One region of the Allobosea sp. GW821-FHT03A12 genome, then DNA from elsewhere that is predicted to be linked to it. Evidence: predicted binding sites of a transcription regulator. Region 1 holds the regulator's gene; the other holds the start of a gene.
What was found. Region 1 encodes LexA, which represses DNA repair genes until DNA is damaged. Its sites were predicted from a motif close to TGTTCNNNNTGTGTTCNG; they were not measured.
Positions count from the first base shown of each region.

Region 2: AC3WLC_RS10640 (ImuA family protein) is a predicted target of LexA. The motif match lies at 2,287-2,304, and genes of this name have one in related genera.

Region 1 is NZ_JBYSVZ010000004.1:592,081-598,701, reverse strand. Features, by position in the region: gene gltX (glutamate--tRNA ligase) at 1-802, opposite strand, end outside; gene AC3WLC_RS17115 (ComEC/Rec2 family competence protein) at 972-3,233, shown strand; gene lexA (transcriptional repressor LexA) at 3,227-3,964, opposite strand; gene AC3WLC_RS17105 (molybdopterin molybdotransferase MoeA) at 4,068-5,279, opposite strand; gene moaC (cyclic pyranopterin monophosphate synthase MoaC) at 5,276-5,764, opposite strand; gene trpC (indole-3-glycerol phosphate synthase TrpC) at 5,761-6,573, opposite strand; gene trpD (anthranilate phosphoribosyltransferase) at 6,582-6,621, opposite strand, start outside.
Region 2 is NZ_JBYSVZ010000003.1:635,121-641,741, reverse strand. Features, by position in the region: gene AC3WLC_RS10645 (Y-family DNA polymerase) at 1-1,529, opposite strand, end outside; gene AC3WLC_RS10640 (ImuA family protein) at 1,447-2,277, opposite strand; gene AC3WLC_RS10635 (DUF808 domain-containing protein) at 2,452-3,453, shown strand; gene AC3WLC_RS10630 (AEC family transporter) at 3,558-4,496, shown strand; gene AC3WLC_RS10625 (NADH:flavin oxidoreductase/NADH oxidase) at 4,540-5,637, shown strand; gene AC3WLC_RS10620 (DUF1330 domain-containing protein) at 5,837-6,145, opposite strand; gene AC3WLC_RS10615 (DUF1330 domain-containing protein) at 6,148-6,435, opposite strand; gene pyrF (orotidine-5'-phosphate decarboxylase) at 6,471-6,621, opposite strand, start outside.

The DNA of each region.
Region 1 (6,621 bases):
GCAGATAGTTGCGCAGCGCGATCGGCAGATAGCCCATCGAGCGATAGGCATCGACGCCGAGCGCACCATGGCGCTTCGACAGCTTGGCACCGTCCGCCCCGTGGATCAGCGGGATGTGCGACATGCTGGGGACCTTCCAGCCGAGCGCCTGGTAGATCTGCGTCTGGCGGGCGGCATTGGTCAGGTGGTCGTCGCCGCGGATGATATGGGTGACGCCCATGTCGTGATCATCGACGACGACGGCGAGCATATAGGTCGGGTTGCCATCCGAGCGCAGCAGCACGAGGTCGTCGAGATTCTCGTTCTGCCAGGTGACGCGGCCCTGGACCTCGTCCTCGACGATCGTCTCACCGGTCTGCTCGGCCTTGAGCCGGATCACCGGTTTGACGCCTTCCGGCGCGGTGGCCGGATCGCGATCACGCCAGCGCCCGTCATAGCGCAGCGGCTTGCCCTCGGCGCGCGCCTTCTCGCGCATCTCCTCGAGCTCCTGCGGCGTCGCATAGCAGTAATAGGCCTTGCCGGCGGCCAGCATCTGCTCGGCGACCTCGCGATGGCGCGCGGCGCGCTGGAACTGGTAGACGGTCTGCCCATCCCAATCGAGGCCGAGCCAGGCGAGGCCGTCGAGGATCGCGGTGATCGCGCCTTCGGTCGAGCGTTCGCGGTCTGTGTCCTCGATGCGCAGCAGCATCTTGCCGCCATGGCGGCGGGCATAGAGCCAGTTGAACAGCGCGGTGCGGGCACCGCCGATGTGCAGGAATCCGGTTGGCGACGGCGCGAAGCGCGTGACGACCGTATCGCTCATGAAAGGAGGCTCCGGAGGAACGGGTAAGCAAAAGACGAGGGCGGTTTCGATGCGAGCCTCGGCCGGGGCTGACATCCGGCGCCGCCGCTGTAACATGGCTTGCCGGCTGCCGTTAAGAGCCTCCTGCGGGGAGGGGGCACGATCATCGCGCGGCCGCGACGGGGGACGGATGCTCTCCTACGGGCCAGAACAGCGCCGTAGCAGGGTGGGCGCGCTGGCTCTGCCGGCGCGGTTGCGGCGCGTCGCCCATTTTGCCCAGCCGCTATCCGCCTCGTTGCTCGATTGGGGCGACCACTTCCGCAGAGCGATCGAAACCGAGATCGAGCGCCGCCGCCTGTTCAACTGGCTGCCGGTCTGCATGGGCGCCGGCGTGCTGCTCTATTTCCTGGCAGATCGCGAACCGGGGCTGGCCGCACCCTTGGCCGGGCTGGTGCTGTCCGCGCTCGCTGGCCTGCTGATGCGCCGGCGTCGAACCGTCATGGCGATCTGCATCGCAGTCGCCGCGGCCTTTGCCGGCTTTGCGGCTGCGACCTGGCGGACGGACAACATCGCGGCACCGGCGCTTGCCCGCAATCATGTAGGCAAGCTCACCGGCTTTGTCGAGGCGCTGGAGCAGCGTGAGAAGGGCGTGCGCATCGTCGTCCAGGTCACCGACTTGCCGGGCGTCGAGCCGGCGCAGCGGCCGCGGCGGGTGCGCGTCACCACACCGGTGACGACGCTGAAGCCCGGCGACCATATCAGCGCGACCGCGCGCTTGCTGCCGCCGCCCGGGCCGGCGCGTCCCGGCGGTTATGACTTCGCCCGCGATGCCTTCTTCCAGGGTGTCGGCGCGGTCGGCAATATTGCCGGCAAGATCGCGCTTGCGCCGGCGCCGATCCCGATGCCGCGCCGGCTCGCTCTGGCGGTCGCGATCGACCAGGCCCGCAACGCGCTGACCGAGCGCATCGCGACCAGCGGGGGCGGGCAGGCGGGGGCGATGGCGGCGGCGCTCGTCACCGGCAAGCGTGGGCTGATCAGCGAAGCGACCAACAACGATCTGCGCGCCGCCGGCATCTACCATATCGTCTCGATCTCCGGCCTGCACATGGTGCTCGCCGCGGGCACGATCTTCTGGCTGGTGCGGGCGCTGCTCGCGCTGTCGCAGACGGCGGCGCTGCATTGGCCGGTGAAGAAGCTTGCAGCGCTCGCCGCCATGCTCGGCGCCACCGCGTATTGCATCTTCTCCGGCGCCGATGTCGCGACCGAGCGTTCGCTGATCATGACGCTGGTCATGCTCGGGGCGATCCTGGTCGATCGGCCGGCGCTCTCCATGCGCAATCTCGCTCTGTCCGCGATCATCGTGCTGCTGCGCGAGCCGGAGGCGCTGCTCGGGCCGAGCTTCCAGATGTCGTTCGGGGCGGTGGCGGCGCTGATCGCCTTCGCCGAGCGTTGGCAGGAGCGGGCGCCCGATGCGGCGGCGGCGTCCTGGCCCTGGCCGCTGCGCCCGCTCTGGCTCTCGGCCGTCGGCATCCTCACCACCACCATGGTCGCCACCGCCGCGACGGCGCCCTATGGCGTCTATCATTTCCAGACCTTCAATCCGTTCGGCTTGCTCGGCAATGCGCTGGCGCTGCCCTTCGTCTCGCTGATCGTGATGCCGGCGGCGGTCTTCGGCGTGCTCGCCTATCCGTTCGGGCTTGACTGGCCGGCCTGGGCGCTGATGGGCTGGGCCTCGAGCTATGTGCTCCAGCTCGCCCATTGGGTCGCCGGCATCGACCGTTCGACCTTGGTGCTGCCGGCCTTCGGCCCGACCGCGCTGATCCTGTTCTCGCTGTCGCTGCTCTGGCTGACCCTGTGGACGACGGCGCTGCGTTTCCTCGCGGCGCTGCCACTGGTCGGTGGGCTGGCGCTGGCCTCGGCGCCGTCGCGGCCCGACATCCTGATCGAGCGCGACGGCTCGGGTGTGCTGGTGCGCGGGCCGGAGGGGAAGATGGTGCTGGCCGGCAAGCCGAGCCGCTTCGTGCTGATGCAATGGCTGCATGCCGACGGCGATTCACGCTCGCCTGATGATGTGGTGCTCCGCAATGGCGCCGCCTGCGATGCGCGCGGCTGCGTCATTCGCCTGCCGGATGGTCGCAGCGTCGCCTATACGCGCGATCGTATTGCCCTGGTCGAGGACTGCCAGCGCGCCGATCTCGTGGTGACCTCGCTCTATTGGACGGCACCTTGCGCCGCCCGCCTGATCGATCGCAGCGCGCTCGTCCGTGACGGCGCGACCGCCTACCACGCAGCCCGCGGCGGCTGGCGCGCGTTTACGGCCGACGAGGTCACGCGTCTTCGTCCCTGGACCAGGGTGCGGCCGGAACCGAGGCCGGCGCCGGAGCCCGCAGTTGCTCCCGCGCCGAGCCCCACAGCTGCAGAGCCGGCACAGGATCTGGAGGCGCTTCAGTAGCGCCGCATCAGGTTGACGAGCCGGCCCTGGATCTTGACCCGGTCGGGACCGAGCACGCGTGTCTCATAAGCCGGGTTGGCAGCTTCGAGCGCGATCGAGGAGCCGCGCTTGCGCAGCCGCTTCAGCGTCGCTTCCTCGTCGTCGATCAGGGCGACGATGATGTCGCCGGTATTGGCGGTGTCCTGCTTGCGGATCACGACGGTGTCGCCGTCGAGGATGCCGGCCTCGATCATCGAATCGCCGCGGACCTCAAGCGCGTAATGCTCGCCGCCGCCAAGCATGTCGGCCGGCATCGAGACGCTGTGGCTGCGTTCCTGGATCGCCGAGATCGGGGTGCCGGCTGCGATGCGGCCCATGACCGGGATCGAGACGGTCGAGCGCCCGCTCTCCTCGGCAGCCGGCGGGCGCGGCTTCGTCAGATTGACAGTCGGTGCTGGGGGCGGCGGAGTCTGGCCAAGGCCGCCCTGGACGATGGAGGGGCTGAAGCGGCCGCGCTGTGCCTGCGGCCCGCCGATGCCGTCCGGCATCTTGATGACTTCGAGGGCACGGGCCCGGTTCGGGAGCCGGCGAATGAAGCCGCGCTCTTCGAGCGCCATGATCAGCCGGTGGATGCCGGATTTGGAGCGCAGGTCGAGCGCATCCTTCATCTCGTCGAAGGAGGGCGGCACGCCGGATTCGCGCAGGCGCTCATGGATGAAGCGAAGCAGTTCGAACTGTTTGCGTGTCAGCATGGTCGCGCCGCTCGCCTCTCGGGCTGGAATCGAAACAAAGCACGAACACCATAGCTGTTCGCCTTGTGTTCCGCAAGGCGCTTCCTCCCGCAAGGTGAATGGATCAGCGCAGCCGGATGACGCGGCAGGGATCGCCTGACTTGGCCGGCTTGGCGAAAGCCGGGCGGATCACCAGCGCTTCGGCCCGCGACAGGTTCGCCAGCATCGAGGAATCCTGCTTGGCGAAGGGCCTGACGCGACGCTCGCCGCCTGCCGTCTCGATCGTGGCGCGCAGATAGTCCTGGCGCTCGTCATTGGCCGGCAGGTCGGTGGCGAGGATGGCGGGCTCGCTGCGATCGCGCTCGGGGTCGGCGATGCCGAGCAGAGCCTCGACCAGTGGCATTGCGAAGAGATGGCCGCAGACGATCGAGGAGACCGGGTTGCCGGGCAGGCCGAGCGCGACCATCGCGCCGAGCCGGCCCATCATCATCGGCTTTCCCGGGCGCATCGCGATCTTCCAGAAGCCGAGCGCCATGCCTTGCGCCTTCAGCGCCGCCTGGACGAGATCGTGCTCTCCGACCGAGGCGCCGCCCAGCGTGACCAGGACATCGGCTCCAGCCTCGCGCGCCGCCTCGATCTTGGCGGCGAGATCGGGGTGGTTGTCGCGGGCGATGCCGAGGTCGAGCGCCGTGCCGCCGGCCTGCTCGATCATTGCGGCGAGGGCGAAGCTGTTGGAAGCGACGATCTGGTCGGGACCGACCGGCTCGCCGGGCAGGACGAGTTCGTCGCCGGTGGCGAGGATCGCGACCAGCGGCTTGCGGCGGACGGACAGGGTTGGATGCCCCGCAGCGGCGGCGAGGCCGAGCGCAGCGCTGTCGAGCCGGCGGCCGGCCTTCAGCAGGATCTCGCCGGTCTCGAAATCGAGCCCGGCCGGGCGGATAAACTGGCCTTTGTTCGCCGGCTTGGTGACGCGGATGACCGGGCCGCCGACGCCCTCGGCGTGTTCCTGAATCAGGATCGCGTCGGCGCCGTCGGGGATGGGCGCGCCGGTGAAGATGCGCACCGTCTCGCCGGGGCCGATCGGGCCGGGAAAGCCGCGGCCGGCGGCGGATTCACCGATGACCTTGAGCTCCTTGCCCGGCTCGAGATCGGCGGCTCGGGTGGCATAGCCGTCCATGGCCGAATTGGCGAAGGGCGGTTGGGTCCTGAGGGCAATGACCTCTTCAGCCAGCACCCGGCCGGCGCAGTGCGCCAGCGGCAGCGTCTCGGACGGCGTCGGGCCGGGTATGCTGTCGAGCAGCGCCTTGAGCGCGACCGGGACAGGGGTGAGGCTCATGCCAGTTGTCCTGCGATCTCGTAGGTTCCGGACTTGCCGCCGGATTTATGCACGAGCCGGATGCCTTCGATATGCATGGCGCGATCGACCGCCTTCACCATGTCGTAGACGGTGAGACAGGCGACGCTGACGGCGGTCAGCGCCTCCATCTCGACGCCGGTCTTGCCGGTCAGCTTGACCTCGGCGCGGACGCGCACGCCCGGGAGCGTCTCGTCGATCGTGAGGTCGACTGCGATCTTCGAGAGCAGGAGAGGGTGGCAGAGCGGGATCAGTTCATGGGCGCGCTTGGCCGCCATGATGCCGGCGAGGCGGGCGGTACCGAGCACGTCGCCCTTCTTGGCCTCGCCGTCGCGGACGATGGCCAGCGTTTCGGCTTGCATCACGACATGGCCTTCGGCGACGGCGATCCGGACGGTCTCGGCCTTGTCGCCGACATCGACCATATGGGCTTCGCCCTTCTGGTCGAGATGGGTGAGGCGGCTCACGCCGCCGCCTCGGCGGCGTTTCCAGTCAGGAGCTGGCGGGTCGCGGCAGTAACGTCAGCCTGGCGCATCAGGCTCTCGCCGACCAGGAAGGTGTTGACGCCGCAGGCCTGCAGCCGGGCGATGTCGGCATGGCTGAAGATGCCGCTCTCGCCGACCAGCAGGCGGTCCTTCGGCACGCGCGGCGCCAGGCGCTCGGTGACGGCGAGGTTGAGCTCGAAGCTGCGCAGGTCGCGGTTGTTGATGCCGACCAGCCTGGTGTCGAGCTTGAGCGCGCGCTCAAGTTCGGCTTCGTCATGGACCTCGGCGAGCGCGGCCATGCCGAGCGCCTTGGCGGTAGCGTTGAGCTCGCGCGCGGCCGTGTCATCGAGCGAGGCCATGATGATCAGGATACAGTCGGCGCCCCAGCTCCTGGCTTCGAAGACCTGATAGGGCTCGAACATGAAGTCCTTGCGCAGGCCGGGCAGGCCGGAAGCGGCGCGTGCTTCAGCGAGGTATTCCGGCCGGCCCTGGAAGGAGGGCGTGTCGGTCAGCACCGAGAGGCAGGCGGCGCCGCCTTCGGCATAGGCCCTGGCCAGCGCCGGTGGATCGAAATCGGCGCGGATCAGGCCCTTGGAGGGCGAGGCCTTCTTGATTTCGGCGATCAGAGCCGGGCCGCCGGCGCGGTGCTTGGCTTCGAGCGCGCCGATGAAGTCGCGCGGCGTGGGCTCAGCCGCGGCGCGCTTCTCGATCTCGGCCTGGGGCACTGCGGCGCGGGCAGCCGCGATCTCCTCGCGCTTATAGGCCTCGATCCGCCTGAGGATATCGGACATGGGCAGCCTCACGCATTGGAGCTGGCGACCAGGGTCGCGAGCGCCGCC
Region 2 (6,621 bases), on a different contig from region 1:
AGCCCGTGAAGGTACCAGCGCGGCGCGGTCGTCTCGCGGCCATAGAGGCCAGCTCGGAACAGCCAGAAGCGGCGCCCCTGCGCATCCTCGACGCGGTAATAGTCGCGCGTATGTTCGCCCGGCCCATCGCGCCACCAGTCCGGCGCGATCCGCTCCGGCCCCTCGGCCCGGGCGATCTCGTGCAGCACGCGCCGCCAGCGGAAGCGCAAGGGCGGCCCATCAGGCACCTCGGCCAGGGTCTCGACCGGCTGCGGCGGCTCGAAGAGCTGGAGCGGACGGGCCGGCGGCTCGTCCGGCTGGGCTAAGGGCCAGGGCGCAGCATCTTCCGGTGCGCTAGCTGCGGCCGGGACAAGCGCCGCCTCGCGCTCGGGCTGATGGCTGTCCTGCGCGATGAAGCGCAAGACACGCTCACGGCCGAAGCGAGCAACCAGCCGGTCGACCAGATCGGCGACCGCCTCCTCCTCGACGGCGCGTCCGTCAAGGCTCGCTTGCGGCGTGCCGAGCGGTTCGCAGACCGGGACGGCAAGCCTGATCGCGTCATAGCCGAAGCCGGGATCGAGCGGGTCGGCCAGGCTGTCGATGCGCTCGCGATAGAGGCGCAGGATCGCGGCGGTATCGCGCGAAGGCCGGCCGGTCTCCAGCTGAAGCCTTCGCACGGCGCCGTCGCTGCGGAAGAAACTGACCTCGAAGGCGCGCCCGCCCTCGCCGCGCGCCTCGAGCAGGCGCCCGGCCTCGCCGAGCAGGCGGGCGACGATCTCCTCCAATCCCCCGGTGTCCTGCAGCGGATCGGGGAAATGCCGCTCGACCACGCAATCGGGCGGCGGACGCAAGGGCGTGATCCGGGCATCCTCATGGCCGAGAATGCGGCGCAGCTTCGTGACCAGCGCCTCGCCGAAGCGGGCGGCGAGCGTGTGCGAAGGCCGGCCAGCGAGATCGCCCAGCGTCTTCAACCCAGCACGCGACAAGGCGATCACCGTCTCGGCCGAAGCCTCCAATGCCGAGACCGATAGCGGCAGCGTCCGTTGCTCATCCTCGCTCGGTAACGAGATGGCGCAGCGGCTGAAACGGGAGAGGGCGCGGGCCGCTTCGGGCGTGCCGGCGATGCTGGCGAAGACGGTGAGACCGAGCCAATCCATGCTCCGGCCGACGCGCTGGCGCAGGGCCGCCTCGCCGCCGAAGAGATGGGCGCAGCCGGTGATGTCGAGCACCAGCCCATGCGGCGGATCGAGCGCGACGAGCGGGGTGAAGCGGTCGCAGAGCGCGGCGAGCCATTCGATCAGGCGCTGATCGGCGGCCGGATCGGCCTCGACCACCGTCAGCTCCGGGATGCGGGCGCGGGCGTCGGCCAGGGTCAGGCCGCGCGTCAGGCCGAGCCCGACGGCCTGGCTGTCGCAATCGGCGAGGCGCAGCGCGCCGCGATCCTTCTCGACTAGGACGAGCGGACGCTCACCCGGCCCGGCGGAGCCCCGCCGGCGCAGGCGCTCGCTCGCCAGATAGGGAAACCAGAGGGCGAGATAGCGGCGCTGCATCCCCCGCTCCATTTTTGCTGCCTCCCTCTCCCCCGATCCTGTCCTGGAAACATCGCTCGTCACGGTTCCACTCCACACGCCACTCACGCTCACCAAGGCCGCCGCGATGGCGCAGCAGCCGTAATCCGAAAGCGGGGTCGCCCGGCGCCTGCGCCTCCCGCGCCCGCGACGGCAAGGCATGCACCTGCCAGCGCGTGCTGGCGGCGCTGGGCTGCGGCTCAGCCGCCACCCGCAGCAGCAGGGTCAGGACGCCGGAGGTCTCCGCCGCCAGAGCCAGGCGGCGGCTGGCGGTCAGGTCGAACTGGCGCGGTGCGCCCCAGGGTTCGATCAGCGTCGCCCCGAGCGCGGCACAGCGCGCCGCTTCCGCGCCGGCCCGCAGCGCCCCCTCGCCGTCGCGGACCCTGACCAAGAGGATTTGTGCGGGATCGAGCCCAAGCTCGGCCAGGCCCGGCGGATGCAGGCGCCCGGCTTCGGCATCGAGGAAATCCTGCCGGACCCAGAGCACGGGCCGCGATCCGGCAGCGCGCAGGGCCAGCGCCGCGGCGAAGCCCGTGGCGGCGGGAAGGTCGGCCCCGGCCGAGGCATAAACCTCATGCAAGGCAGCGCGCGCGATCCCTCCCCCCAGCGGCTCATCCAGCGAGGGCGTCCCGAACGCAACCCGCTCCACCGGCGCAAGCTCACGCGCCAGCCCCGCCAGAGCGAGGCTCTGCCGCAAGGCTGTCAGGGATCGGGTGGAGGCGTCTGCCATGGAGATACATGTTCACTTTTTGTTCCATGCATAAAGCGACTCCAAAACGTGCCGGAGTCAAGTCCGCATCCGCTCCGGCTTGCCTGCGGGCGGCTCGCTGCTGTCATATCGGGGCAAACCAGATCACCTATCCGCTGTGCGCCGCCCACCCGGCGGCCTCGCCTGGAGACCGCCATGAGTTCGGGACTGTTCGCCCTTCTCGACGACGTCGCAGCCTTGGCGAAGGTCGCTGCGGCCGCGCTCGACGACGCCGCGGCGCAGGCGACCAAGGCCGGCGCCAAGGCGGCCGGCATCGTCATCGACGACGCGGCGGTCACACCGCGCTATGCTGTCGGCTTCGCGGCGGAGCGCGAATTGCCGATCATCTGGAAGATCGCGCTCGGTTCGCTGAAGAACAAGCTCATCTTCCTGCTGCCGGCGGCTCTGGTGCTCAGCCTGGTCGCGCCCTGGGCGATCACGCCGCTGCTGATGGCGGGCGGCGCCTATCTCTGCTTCGAGGGCTTCGAGAAGGTCTACGAGCTCGTGGTGCCGCATGCGCATCGCGACGAAGCGGCCGGCGAAGGCGGCACCGACGCCCTCGACGCCAGGCAGCTCGAGGACCAGAAGATCGCCGGCGCGATCAAGACCGATTTCATCCTCTCGGCCGAGATCATGGCGATCACGCTCTCCACCATCACCGCCTCGTCCTTCTGGATGCAGGCGCTGGTGCTGGCCGTGGTCGGCCTCGGCATGACCGTTCTGGTCTACGGCGTCGTCGCCCTGATCGTGAAGGCGGACGATGCCGGCGTCGCGCTGGCGCGTAGCCGCATCCTCCCGGTCCGGCTGCTGGGACGTGGCCTCGTCACCGGCATGCCGCCCTTCCTCAAGCTGCTGAGCGCCGTCGGCACGGCAGCGATGCTCTGGGTCGGCGGCGGAATCATCATCCACGGCCTCGCCGGCTACGGGCTCGCCGGGATCGAGCACGCCATCCATGCCGTCGCCGTCGTGGTCGGGAAGGCTTGGCCGGCGCTCGCAGCTCTGCTGGAATGGCTGACCACCGCCGCCGCGTCCGCGGTGTTCGGGCTCGCGGTCGGCGGGCTCTGCCTCGTCGGCATGCATTTCATCGTCGAGCCGGTGCTGAAGGCGCGGCGCGGCAGCGACGCGAAGACCGCCGCCGCAGAGGCTGAGCGGCATTAAACGCCGCCCAAGCGCAGGCCCCATGCGTCTATGGCAGCCGCACGCATTGCTGAAATCTGCTAGCGCGATCGCACAGGCCCGCCACGCGGGCGATCGGTCCGCCCATGCTGCAATTCCTCGCCACCAGCACGCCCTTCTTCGCGGTGATCGCGCTCGGTGCCTTCACCGCCTGGCGCGGCATGTTCGCGGCCGACACGGTCAGGGTGTTCAACACCTTCGCGTTCATGGTGGCGACGCCGGCGATGGTGCTGCGAGTGATGTCGCGCCAGCCGATCGCGGAATTGTGGAACGGCGTCTTCTTCGCGGCGCTGGCATTGATCGGGGTCACGGTGCTCGCCCTCGCGATCCTGCTGCAGCGGCGCCTGCTCGGCCTGCCCTTCACCAATGCCGTGTCGCGAGGCCAGGCGCTGGTTGGCGGCAATTTCGCCTTCCTCGGCATCCCGCTGATGCTCGCCTTTCTCGGCGACAGCGCCGCGGCGCCGATCGCGATCGGCCTGATCTGCGATACCGCCCTGATCGTGCCACTCTCGATCGGGCTGATCGAGGCCGGGCGCGGCCAGGGCTCGCCGCTGGTGATCGCGCTCAGACTCGTCCGCGGCACGATCGTCAACCCGTTCATGCTCTCGATCATGGCTGGCATCGCGCTGTCGCTGAGCGGGGTCGCGCTGCCGGAGCCGGTCGACCGATTCCTGCTCTTCCTCGGCGCCTCGGCCGCCCCGGTCGGCGTCTTCGCCCTGGGGATCGCCGCCTTCCAATGGAGCCGGCAGGGCAGGCTGCCCTTGCGCGGCGTGCTGCCGCTGGTCGTCGGAAAGCTCGTTCTGCATCCCCTGCTGACCTGGGTGGTGCTGGCGCTGGTGCTGAAGCTCGATGCGTTCTGGGTCCAGGCCGGCGTGCTCTATGCGGCGCTGCCGATCGCGGCCAATGTCTTCGTCATTTCCGAACGCTTCGACACCGGCAGCCGCCCGATCGCGGCGGCGATCGTGATCTCGACTGCCGCCGCAGCCCTCACCTTCCCGCTAGCGATCTGGCTGATCTCGCCCTGAACCGCCATCATACGCGTCCGAAATCGCCTGCCCGGAGACATCCATGCCCAGCCAGCTCTTCCAGCCCTTCGACCTCGGCGGCCTTCATCTGGTGAACCGGGTCGTGATCGCGCCGATGTGCCAGTATTCGGCCGAGGAGGGCTCGGCCACCGACTGGCACCTGATCCATCTCGGGAACCTCTCCCTGTCGGGCGCCGCGCTCCTGATCATCGAGGCGACGGCGGTCGAGGCGGAAGGGCGGATCAGTCCGGACGATCTCGGCCTGTGGAGCGATGCGAACGAAGCGGCGCTGGCGCGCGTGCTCGAAGCGGTCCGGCGCCATTCCGACATGCCGATCGGCATCCAGCTCAGCCATGCCGGGCGCAAGGCCTCGGTGTACTCGCCCTGGACCGGCGGCGGGCAGCGCCCGCTCGATGATCGCGGCTGGCAGACGCTCGCTCCCTCCGCATTGCCGATGCAGGCCAAGGATCGGCTACCGCTGCCGCTTGATTCAGCCGGGTTGAAGCGGATCCGCGAGGCCTTCGTCGCAACGGCGCGCCGGGCGGTGCGGCTCGGCCTGCAGGCGATCGAGCTGCATTGCGCCCATGGCTATCTGCTGCACCAGTTCCTGTCGCCGCTGGCGAACCAGCGCGAGGATGCCTATGGCGGCTCGCTGGAGAACCGGATGCGCTTCCCGCTCGAGGTCTTCGAGGCGGTGCGCGAGGCGGTGCCGGCCGCGATCCCGGTCGGCGTGCGCGTCTCCGGGACCGACTGGGTCGAGGGCGGCTGGGACATCGGCCAGACCGTCACCTTCTCGGAGGCGCTGAAGGCGCGCGGCGTCAGCTTCATCCACGTCTCCAGCGGCGGCGTCTCGGCAGCGCAGAAGATCGCACTATCCCCTGGCTACCAGGTGCCGCTGGCCCGTGCAGTGAAGGCGGCGACGCGCGTGCCGACCATCGCCGTCGGCCTGATCACCGATTACGAGCATGCCGAGGCGGTCGTCGCCGGCGGCGATGCCGACATGGTCGCGCTGGCGCGCGGCATCCTCTACGAGCCGCGCTGGCCCTGGCATGCCGCCGCTCATCTCGGCGCCAGCGTCAAGGCGCCGAAGCAGTATCTGCGCTCGCAGCCGAACCGCTTCCGGACGCTGTTCGAGAGCTGAATCGGCCTCACGCCGTCATTCCGGGGCGCCGCATAGCGGCGAGCCCGGAACCTATGAACACGACACTGTTCCAGTTTGTCATGCTCGCCCTTGTGGCGAGCATCTGCGTCTTGAACACCACCTTCGACCAGCGAAGACGTGGATGGTCGGGACAAGCCCGACCATGACGGAAAAGGCTGTGTGTTTCCAAGCAGCTGGCTCAATCGCCCGGCTGCGCGCCCTCATAGCCCTCGATGATGACGAGATCGACCGGGCCGACCTTGGCGAGGTGCTGCACCGCCGCCTGGTATTCCGGCGATTCGTAGCAGGCGCGCGCCGTCTCGATGTCCTTGAACTCGATGACGACGTTGTGCTTGCGGCCCTCGCCGCGGGCGAGCTTGTACTCGCCGCCGCGGACGATGAACTTGGCGCCGTATTTGGCGAAGGCGATGGCGTTGAGCGAGCGGTAAGTGGCGTATTCCGACTCGCTCTGCACGTCGACGCGGGCGATCCAATAGCCTTTCGCCATGGTCACGCCCCCTCGACGGCGATCAGGTCGATCTCGCCGGCGCCTTCACGCAGCTTGCGCGCCTCGGCATATTCAGTCGAGAACAGATAGGCCTTGGCCGCCGCGTAATCGGGGAATTCGAGGACGACGTTGCGAGCCCGGCCCTCGCCCTCGCCGACCGACATCTGGCCGCCGCGCACCAGAGGCGTGCCGCCATATTGCCTGATCACCTCGGAGGCCTTGGCAGCGTAGACCGCCCATTGCGTCGCATTGGTCACCTTGGCGCGACCGATCACATATCCCTTGGGCATTGCCGTGTCCGTATCCGATGGAAAGGAGCGGCAGACTAAGCGGCGCCCGCGATCTCGTCCATGACCGCGGCCGCCGCTGCACGCGGGTCAGCCGCGCGGATGATGGGACGCCCGACGACGAGATGGTCGGCGCCGGCGCGGATCGCCTCGGCCGGGGTGAGCGTGCGCTTCTGGTCGCCGACGGCG